One region of the Kitasatospora sp. NPDC058444 genome, then DNA from elsewhere that is predicted to be linked to it. Evidence: riboswitches for the same ligand, from Rfam matches in the RefSeq annotation. Region 1 holds a riboswitch; each other region holds the start of a gene.
The links. Region 1 has a riboswitch for S-adenosylmethionine ahead of ACFWP2_RS01610 (aminotransferase class V-fold PLP-dependent enzyme). Riboswitches for the same ligand answer to the same signal wherever they lie in the genome.

Region 1 (3,263 bases):
CTCGATAGGCTGGCTCCATCCGTACGGACGTCCCCGCGGAGCGGGGAACCGACAACAGCTGGAGTCAGCCATGGTGAACGTGAACCCTGCGAACGGCGGTAGCGACCCCGCGCAGGTGGTCCGCACCTGGCCGGACATCCTGGCGGCGCTGTTGCAGGGCGAGGACCTCGACCGGGCGTCCACCGCGTGGGCGATGGACCGGATCATGAGCGGCGAGGCGTCCCCCGTACAGGTGGCCGGGTTCATGATCGCCCTGCGGGCCAAGGGCGAGTCGGTCGAGGAGATCTCCGGCCTGGTCGACGCGATGTACGCGCACGCCGAGCCGCTGGAGATCCCCGGTCCGGCGGTGGACATCGTCGGCACCGGCGGGGACCGGGCGAAGACCGTCAACATCTCCACCATGTCGGCGATCGTCGCGGCGGCCGCCGGCGCCAAGGTGGTCAAGCACGGCAACCGGTCGGCCTCCTCCACCAGCGGCTCCTCGGACGTGCTGGAGAAGCTCGGGGTGGCGCTCGACCTGTCCTCGCGGCGGGTCGCCGAGGTGGCCGAGGAGGTCGGGCTCACCTTCTGCTTCGCGGCCAAGTTCCACCCCTCGATGCGGCACGCCGCCACCGCGCGGCGCGACCTCGGGGTGCCGACCTCCTTCAACATCCTCGGCCCGCTGACCAACCCGGCCAAGGTCACCGCGCACGCCATCGGCTGCTTCGACACCCGGCTCGCCGGGCTGATCGCCGGGGTGCTGGCCGAGCGGGGGGCGACGGCGCTGGTCTTCCGCGGCGACGACGGGCTGGACGAGCTGACCATCACCACCACCTCGCAGGTCTGGCTGGTGCGCGACGGGGTGGTCACCGAGACCGCCTTCGACCCGCGGGACGTCGGTATCGAGCTGGTCGGCATCGAGGCGCTGCGCGGGGCGGACGCCTCGTACAACGCCGAGGTCGCGCGGCGGCTGCTGGCGGGGGAGCACGGGCCGGTGCGGGACGCCGTCCTGCTGAACACGGCGGCGGCGCTGGTCGCGCTGGACCTGGGCGACGCGCCGCTCACCGAGCAGCTGGCGGCCGGCATGGAGCGGGCCGCGCAGGCGATCGACTCCGGTGCCGCGCAGGACCTGCTGCGGCGCTGGTCGGAGGCCACCAGCCGGATCTGAGGCGGAAGTTGGGGGAAGCCCGTGCCGGTGCGCCGGCCCGGGCTTCCGTGCTGTCCGGATGCTGGAAGCCCGTTTGACCACCCGGTGGACGCGGCCTAGAGTCTTCGCCAGGTCATGAGTGACAGCGCCAAGCCCCAGCTGGCTGTCCGGCAACCCTCCGTCCGTGGCGGGGTGCCCTGGGTGAGGACCGGGTCGTCACGGCAAACCGTCCGTGCGACAAGCGCGGACGCCCGACGACTGGCACTCCCGGGGTCCCTTGCCCCAGAAGGAGTGCATCCCCATGTCCTCGCTCGCCACCGAAATCCGCACCCCGCTCGCCGTCCTCGGCGCCGACGTCCAGGTTCCGCTCGCCAACGGTGAGAAGGTCGGCTACGCGGCGCTCGACTACGCGGCCAGCTCCCCGGCGCTCCAGCGGGTGTGGGACGACGTCGCCGCCTACGCGCCGTACTACGGCAGCGTCCACCGCGGGGCCGGGTACCTCTCCCAGCTGTCCACCGACCTGTTCGAGCAGAGCCGCCGCACCGTCGGCGAGTTCCTCGACCTGCGCGAGGGCGACCAGGTGGTCTTCACCCGGGCCACCACCGACTCGCTCAACCTGCTGGCCGCGGCCGTTCCGGCCGGCACCCGGGTGTTCGCGTTCGAGACCGAGCACCACGCCTCGCTGCTGCCCTGGGCGCACGCCGGACTGACCGTCACCTACCTGCGGGCGCCGCGCTCCCGCGCCGAGGCGGTGGCCGCGCTGGACGCCGCGCTCGCCGAGGCGTCCGAGGGCCCCAAGCTGCTCTGTGTCACCGGCGCCTCCAACGTGACCGGCGAGCTGTGGCCGGTCGCCGAGCTGACCGCGACCGCGCACCGGCACGGCGCCCGGGTCGTGCTGGACGCCGCCCAGCTGGCGCCGCACCACCGGGTCTCGGTGCGCGAGCTGGACGTCGACTGGATCGCCTTCTCCGGCCACAAGATCTACGCGCCGTTCGGTGCCGGGGTGCTGGCCGGCCGGGCGGACTGGCTGGACGCGGCCGAGCCGTACCTGGCCGGCGGCGGGGCGACCCGGACGGTGGCCCGGGAGAGCGACGGCTCGGTGGCCGTGCAGTGGCACACCGGCCCGGCCCGGCACGAGGCCGGCTCGCCGAACGTCATCGGGGCCTACGCGATCGCCTCGGCCTGCCGGGCGCTGACCGAGGCCGGCTTCGACGCGCTGGAGGCCCGCGAGCAGCAGCTGATCGCCCGGCTGACGGCCGGGCTGGCCGAGATCCCGCAGGTCAAGGTGCTGAACCTGTTCGGACCGGACTCCGCCCGGGTGGGCGTGCTCTCCTTCGTCGTCCGGGGCTGGAACAGCTCGCACTTCTCGGCCGCGCTGTCCGCCGAGTACGGCATCGGGGTGCGCGACGGGCTGTTCTGCGCCCACCCGCTGGTGCGCACGCTGCTCGGGGACGAGGACGTCGCGCCGTCCGAGTGCGGTGCGCCGGAGCCCTCGCTGCCGGGCGAGCGCAGCCTGAACGCGATCCGGGTGAGCTTCGGCGCCGGGACGCCGGACGAGCACGTCGACCGCTTCCTGACCGCCGTCCGGGAGCTGGTCACGGACGGCGCGGCCTGGAGCTACCGCAACGAGGGCGGACGCTGCGTCGCGACCGTGCAGATCGACAGGGGCCGTCGGGACGGCTGAGCGCTACTCGTCCAGGCCGAGGGCGAAGGCGGCTTCCAGGTCGTGCTGGGAGTAGGTGCGGAAGGCGATCTGGGTCTCGGTGTGGGCCACGCCCGGGACCTTGTTGAGCCGGCCCGGGATGACCTCGGCCAGGTCGTCGTGCCGGCGTACCCGCACCATCGCCACCAGGTTGTAGCCGCCGGTCACCGAGTAGACCTCGCTGACGCCGTCGATGGCGGCGATGGACTCGGCGATCTCCGGGATGCGGTCGACACTGGTCTTGATCAGGACGATGGCGGTGATCACAGTCGGGCTCCTTTGTGAGGTGCCGCCAGCGTATCGGGCGTCAGCCGGGGCGTCGCGGGGGGTGGCGAACCACGGTGCAGCCGTAGAGGAACCCGGTCGAGAAGCCGATCACGTGGACCAGGTACGCCACCCCGGGCCCGGCCGAGTGCACCGACCACCACTGCAGGG
Region 2 (3,263 bases), on a different contig from region 1:
CCGGCCGCCGTCCGGGCGGCCACCACGGACCTCGGAGGCGGACGCCCATGAACACCGACCTGCTCCACCGGCTGCTCGACGTCGACCCGGTCGCCGGACCGGTCGAACTGCTCCACCGCGCCCGGGGCGAGCGCCACCTGCCGTACCTGGTGCTCGCCGCGCTCGACCGGGAGGGCGTGCGGATGGGCCGGCACGCCCGGGCCGAGCTGCGGCGCGCCCGCGACCGGGCCGAGTGTTACGCGGGCGTCGCCCGCGACCTCGCCGACGCCACCGGCGTCCGGCCGATCCGCGACCTTCCCCTGGCCGGCTACTACCCGCCCGACCTGCCCCGGCCGCTGGCCGAGCTCAGCCTGGTCAGCCCCACCGAGGCCTCGCTCTGGCAGGCCGTCAACCGGCTGGTCACCGATCACCCGGTGGAGTCGGTGGAGGTCGTCCTGCTCGGCGAGCGCCCCCGGCACACCGCCGTCACCCTGCGCTGGCCCGCCGAGGACCCGCTGCTCGACCCGTGGTACCAGGTGCGGGTGGCGACCGCCGCGCTCACCGGCGACCTCGCCACCGTCCCGGTCCGCCCCTACCTGGCCGCCGACGACCACGTGGAATGCCTGATCGCCCTCGCCGAGGAGGGGCTCGGCCGCGCCTTCCTCGCGGGCGACGTGATCGACGTGGCCCAGCTCGCCGGGCAGCCCTTCGACCCCGTCGAGACCGCCGCCGTGGTCGCCGCCTACCGGCTCGCCCCGGAGGCCGCCGCCCTGCTCGACCTCGCCGCCGAGCACCTGCCGCTCGGCACCCTGCGGGACGTGCGCACCGTCCTGGAGGCCGAGGTCGCCCCCGAACTCCAGCGCCGCCGGGGCGCCGCCCGCCCGCCCCGCCCGCGCCACGGCACCCTGCTGCGCCGCACCGTCATCCGGCACCAGTGGGACGAGGCGTTACTGCTCCCGGCCGGCGACGCGACGCTGCTGCTCACCCCCGTCGCCGACTACCTGCTCGGCCCCGAGGGCACCCGGCCGTCGGCCGCCGAGCGCGCCGCCGCCCTGGCCGCGCTGAGCTCCTGGGACGCGACCGCCCCCGGCCGCCCGGACCGGGCCGCGTGCACCGGTCTGACGGAGCCGCGCCACCGCTGAGCCGTCCCCGCGGGCCGCGGTCGGGTGTGGGGGGGCTTGCCGACCGGCCCGGGGAGTCTTGTATCGTTCCTGGCGAATCATCCAGAGGGGTGGAGGGACCGGCCCTACGAAGCCCCGGCAACTCCCCGTCCGACCCGGCGTCCGAAGTACGCGCCGTGCCGAACGGGATCAGTGCCAACTCCGGCCTGTCGCCACTGTGGCGCGGGAAAGATGAGGAGACACGGTGCTCTCTGTGCTGTCCTTCGCCCGGGCGCTTCCCGCCCCGGCTCCTTCGCGGACCCGTCTCGCTCTTTCGCGTACCCGTCTCGTGCCCGGCGCAGGCAATCGGCCGACTTCCCCGGCCCGTCCTCGCTGACCACACCCCAGGCTCCCCGCCAGGAGCCGCCGTGAGCAGCCCCCACCCGCTGCTCCCGGCCTCGAGACTGGAGTACCCCACCCATGGAGAACACGAGCGGCGTCGGCGTGCTCGACAAGGTCACCTCGATCCTCGGCACCCTGGAGGCCGGGCCCGCCACCCTGGGCGGCCTGGTCGCGGCCACCGGCATGGCGCGGCCCACCGCCCACCGGCTGGCCGTCGCACTCGAACACCACCGCCTGGTCAGCCGGGACGTGCACGGCCGGTTCATGCTCGGCCCCCGGCTCGGCGAACTCGCCACGGCCGCCGGCGAGGACCGGCTGCTGGCCGCGGCCGGCTCGGTCCTCACCCAGCTGCGCGACGTCACCGGCGAGAGCGCCCAGCTCTACCGGCGGCAGGGCGAGGTACGGATCTGCGTGGCCGCCGCCGAGCGCCTCACCGGCCTGCGCGACACCGTTCCGGTGGGCGTCACCCTCCCCATGAAGGTCGGCGCCGCCGCCCAGATCCTGCTCGCCTGGGAGGAGCCGGAGCGCCTCCACCGCGGCCTCCAGGGCGCCCGCTTCACCGCCACCGCCCTGAGCGGCGTACGGCGCCGGGGCTGGGCCCAGTCCGTCGGCGAGCGCGAACTCGGGGTCGCCTCCGTCTCCGCGCCCGTCCGCGGCCAGTCCAACCGGGTGGTCGCGGCCGTCACGGTCTCCGGCCCGATCGAACGCCTCACCCGGCACCCCGGGGCCCACCTCTCCCAGGCCGTGGTCGAGGCCGCCCACCGGCTCACCGAGGCCCTGCGCCACCCCTGAGCGGGCGCCCCCGGGGCTCCCGGGGCCACTGCCCTGGGAGCCCCGGGGGCCCGCTCGGCCCCGGCTCAGGTCCGGGGCTCAGGTCCGGGGCAGCAGGACGGCGCGGCGGGGGCGGGGTATCCGGCTGATCACCGCGCCGATCAGGGTGCCGATCGACACCCCGAAGACCGCCGACACGGCCGTCAGCACCGACTGCGCGCCGTTGCCGACCTCGATCTGCGCGGTGTGCAGCAGGCCGAAGGAGCCCGGCACCACGATCCAGAACGCCGGGAGGTAGAGCACCTGCCAGAGCGGACCGCCCGGCAGCCAGTGCACCAGGGTGGCCGCGGCCGCGGCGGTGACCCCACCGGCCAGGCCGCCGACCGCCGCGCCGTGCGCCGACCCCACCACCACCTGGGCCGTGACGCTCAGCGCGATCACCACGACGATCCACGGCACGGCCGGGGGCGGGGTGTTCACGTTGACCACCACGCCGGCCACCGCGAGCGCCAGCCCCAGCGCGATCACCCACCAGCTCGGCCTGGCGACCTGCACGTCGGCCAACGCGGTGGCCGGCATGCCGGTCGCGGTCGCCGCCGCGGCCACCCCGGCGAGGAACAGCGCCAGCTGCACCGCACCGGACACCAGCCGGGCCGTACCCGCACTGGCCGCCCCCGCCGCGATCTCCGACAGCCCGGTGACGAGCAGCCCACCCGGCAGCAGGATCGCCAGGGTGGCGACGATGGTCCGCAGCGGGCCCTCCAGCAACCCGGCCCGGGCGAGCGAGAGGACCAGCAGCGCCACCAGGAACCCGGCCGTGACGGGCAGCAGCGGCCGCAGGTACGGCAGCCGCCGGGCCAGCACGGTCAGCCCCACCACGATCAGCGAGCCGAGCCCGGCCGCCAGCACGTTCGCCGCCACCGGCTGGAGGAACAGGCAGACCCCCACCCCGACCGGCAGCGCCCCGAGGTCCGACACCCACGCGGGCCGGCGGGCCGGCGCCCGCCGGAT
Region 3 (3,263 bases), on a different contig from region 1:
AGATGCCCGCGTGGTTCCTCTCCAGGTCGGCGACGACCTCGGCCAGGGTGGCACCCTCGGCGGTCACCTCGGCGGCGCCGCCGGTGTAGGTGCGCAGGATGGTGGGAATGCGGACGTTGGCGCTCATGACTCTCCTTGCTGGGGCGGGGGTGGTTCAGGCGGACGCGAGGCCGGCGGCGCGGAACGAGTCCAGCGTCGGGCGGATGACGGCGCTCATCCCGGCGTCGGAGACGGCGTCCAGGGTCTTCAGGCCGTCACCGGTGTTGATCGCGACGGTCTCCTTGGCCGGATCCAGCTGCCCGGTCTCGACCAGCTTCTTCAGCACGCCGACGGTCACCCCGCCCGCGGTCTCGGCGAAGACCCCCTCGGTCCGCGCCAGCAGCCGGATCGCCGCCACGACCTCGGCGTCCGTGACGTCCTCCACCGCGCCGCCGGTGCGGCGGGCGATGTCCAGCACGTACGGGCCGTCGGCCGGGTTGCCGATCGCCAGCGACTTGGCGATGGTGTTCGGCTTGACCGGCTTGATCACGTCCCGGCCGGCCTTGAACGCGGCCGACACCGGCGAGCAGCCCTCGGCCTGGGCGCCGAAGACCTTGTACGGCCGGTCCTCGACCAGACCGAGCCTGATCAGCTCCTGGAGGCCCTTGTCGATCTTCGTCAGCTGCGAGCCCGAGGCGATCGGGATCACGATCTGCTCCGGCAGCCGCCAGCCGAGCTGCTCGCAGATCTCGTACGCCAGCGTCTTGGAACCCTCGCCGTAGTACGGCCGCAGGTTCACGTTGACGAAGCCCCAGCCCTCGCCGGCCGGGTCGCCGATCAGCTCCGAGCAGAAGCGGTTCACGTCGTCGTAGTTGCCCTCGATGCCGACCAGCTCGCCGCCGTACACCCCGGCCATGACGACCTTGCCCTGCTCCAGGTCGTGCGGGATGAACACGCAGGACCGGAACCCGGCCCGGGCCGCCGCCGCGCCCACCGCGCCGGCCAGGTTGCCGGTCGAGGAGCAGGACAGCGTGGTGTACCCGAACGCCCGGGCCGCCTCGATCGCGCACGCGACCACCCGGTCCTTGAACGAGTGCGTCGGGTTCCCGGAGTCGTCCTTGATGTGCAGCTGGGCGGTGAAACCGAGCTCCCGGCCCAGGTTGTCCGCCTTCACCAGCGGGGTCCACCCCGGGTTCAGGTTGGGCTTGGACGCGACGTCGGCCGGAACCGGCAGCAGCGGCGCGTACCGCCAGATGGACGCCGGACCGGCCTCGATCCGCTTGCGCAGCTCCTCGGCGCCCTCGCTGCCGAACTCGTAGGCGATCTCCAGCGGGCCGAAGCACTCCAGGCAGACGAAGCTGGGGCCGAGCGGGAAGCGGGTGCCGCACTCGCGACAGGACAGCGCGGCGGCGGGGCCGAGGTCGACGGAAACGGGTGCGGCGGTGTCGATAGCCATGACGGCGAGGCCTCTCTCCTCATCTTCCCCGTGGCGCGGTCGCGACACGGGCCGGAATTGGCACCTGTCCCGCCGGGGCCTGTCGACGACAGCTGGCGAGAAGGTTGCCGGGACGTCAACGGGCCGTTCCCTCAGTCCCTCTGGATGAGCTTGTGAAATTGTGGTGGTGCTCAACGGAGACCCCGGCGTGCAAAGGTCCGACCGCTGTACGAAGACTGTATCCGAAGGCGTCAATCCTGAACGGGACCGTCCGCCACGCGAGATGGCCCGTCCCACCGACCCCGCCGAGGAGACCTCCGTGCCCGCCGAACCGACTCCCGAGCTCCTCCCGCAGACGGCGTCCTGGCTGCGCCGCCGCTCCTGGAGCGCGGCCGACCGGCCGGTCCGCACCCTCCTCGCCGCCAAGGAACGCACCGGCCGCACCGTCAGCGTCGTCCTCCCCGCCCTGGACGAGGAGGCCACCGTCGGCGACATCGTCCGCACCATCCGCCGCGAACTGATGGAACGCCTCCCGCTCGTCGACGAACTCGTCGTCGTCGACTCCGGCTCCACCGACGCCACCGCCGCCGTCGCCGCCCAGGCCGGCGCCCGGGTCGAGCACCGCGACGCCGTCCTGCCCCGGCTGCCCGCCGTCCCCGGCAAGGGCGAGGTGCTCTGGCGCTCGCTGCTGGTCACCCACGGCGACATCGTCTGCTTCGTCGACGCCGACCTGCGCGCGTTCGAACCGACCCTGGTCTCCGGCATCATCGGCCCGCTGCTGACCGACGACTCCATCCAGCTGGTCAAGGCCATGTACGACCGCCCGCTGGAATCGGAGGGCGCCGTCCTGCCCGCCGGCGGCGGCCGGGTCACCGAACTCGTCGCCCGCCCCCTGCTCAACCTCCACTGGCCGGAACTCGCCGGTTTCGTCCAGCCCCTCGGCGGCGAGTACGCGGCCCGCCGCTCACTGCTCGAACGGCTGCCCTTCCCCACCGGCTACGGCGTCGAACTCGGCCTGCTGGTCGACGCCCTGGAACTGGCCGGACTGGACGCCCTGGCCCAGGTGGACGTCGGCGTCCGGCACCACCGCCACCAGGACGGCCAGGCCCTCGGCCGGATGGCCGCCACCATCTACCGGACCGCCCTGGAACGCCTCGACCGCACCCACCGCCTCAAGGCCTCCGCCGACCTCGTCCACCCCCACCTCACCCAGTTCACCCGCGACCCGGAGACCCGCGCCTTCACCGCCCACACCCACCCGGTGACCGCCCTGGAACGCCCCCCGATGCACACCGTCCCCGAATACGCGACCCGGCACTGACGGACCGTCTTCGACGGGCCCCACGGGTTTGCCACGCCGACCCCCCGGCAACATGCCAACCATGGGCGATCTCACGACCAACCGTTCGAGCGCGACCGGCACCGCCCCCGTCCTGGTGGCCTCCAACCGGGGACCGGTCTCCTTCGGCACCGCCGACGACGGCACGCTGACCCTGCGCCGCGGCGGCGGCGGCCTGGTCTCCGGCCTCTCCGCCATCGAGGACCCGAACGCCGTCTGGGTCTGCGCCGCCCTCGACGACGCCGACCGCAGAGCCGCCGCCGAGGCGCCCCGGGGCCGCCTCGACCTGGCCGGCCACGCGGTCGGCGGCCAGGCCGTACGGATGCTGGACATCGACCCGCAGACCTTCGCCCGCGCCTACAACGGCGTCGCCAACTCCACCCTGTGGTTCGTCCACCACCTGCTCTACGCGACCCCCACGGCACCCGCCTTCGACGCCGCCTTCCGCACCGAGTGGGCCGCCTACCAGGCCTACAACGAGGCCTTCGCCGAGGCCCTGGCCGCCGAGGC

Region 2: another riboswitch for S-adenosylmethionine. It lies ahead of ACFWP2_RS16175 (IclR family transcriptional regulator); the one in region 1 lies ahead of ACFWP2_RS01610 (aminotransferase class V-fold PLP-dependent enzyme).
Region 3: another riboswitch for S-adenosylmethionine. It lies ahead of thrC (threonine synthase); the one in region 1 lies ahead of ACFWP2_RS01610 (aminotransferase class V-fold PLP-dependent enzyme).

What each region holds. Positions count from the first base shown of each region.
Region 1 covers NZ_JBHXLL010000001.1:347,312-350,574, forward strand. Annotated here, with positions in the region: gene trpD (anthranilate phosphoribosyltransferase) at 71-1,147, shown strand; SAM riboswitch class IV at 1,258-1,376, shown strand; gene ACFWP2_RS01610 (aminotransferase class V-fold PLP-dependent enzyme) at 1,428-2,810, shown strand; gene ACFWP2_RS01615 (Lrp/AsnC family transcriptional regulator) at 2,814-3,095, opposite strand; gene ACFWP2_RS01620 (rhomboid family intramembrane serine protease) at 3,136-3,263, opposite strand, start outside.
Region 2 covers NZ_JBHXLL010000013.1:19,622-22,884, reverse strand. Annotated here, with positions in the region: gene ACFWP2_RS16180 (hypothetical protein) at 48-1,121, shown strand; SAM riboswitch class I at 1,196-1,338, shown strand; gene ACFWP2_RS16175 (IclR family transcriptional regulator) at 1,560-2,273, shown strand; gene ACFWP2_RS16170 (threonine/serine exporter family protein) at 2,352-3,263, opposite strand, start outside.
Region 3 covers NZ_JBHXLL010000002.1:5,553-8,815, reverse strand. Annotated here, with positions in the region: gene ACFWP2_RS02615 (MoaD/ThiS family protein) at 1-127, opposite strand, end outside; gene thrC (threonine synthase) at 155-1,435, opposite strand; SAM riboswitch class I at 1,452-1,586, opposite strand; gene ACFWP2_RS02605 (glucosyl-3-phosphoglycerate synthase) at 1,698-2,735, shown strand; gene ACFWP2_RS02600 (trehalose-6-phosphate synthase) at 2,797-3,263, shown strand, end outside.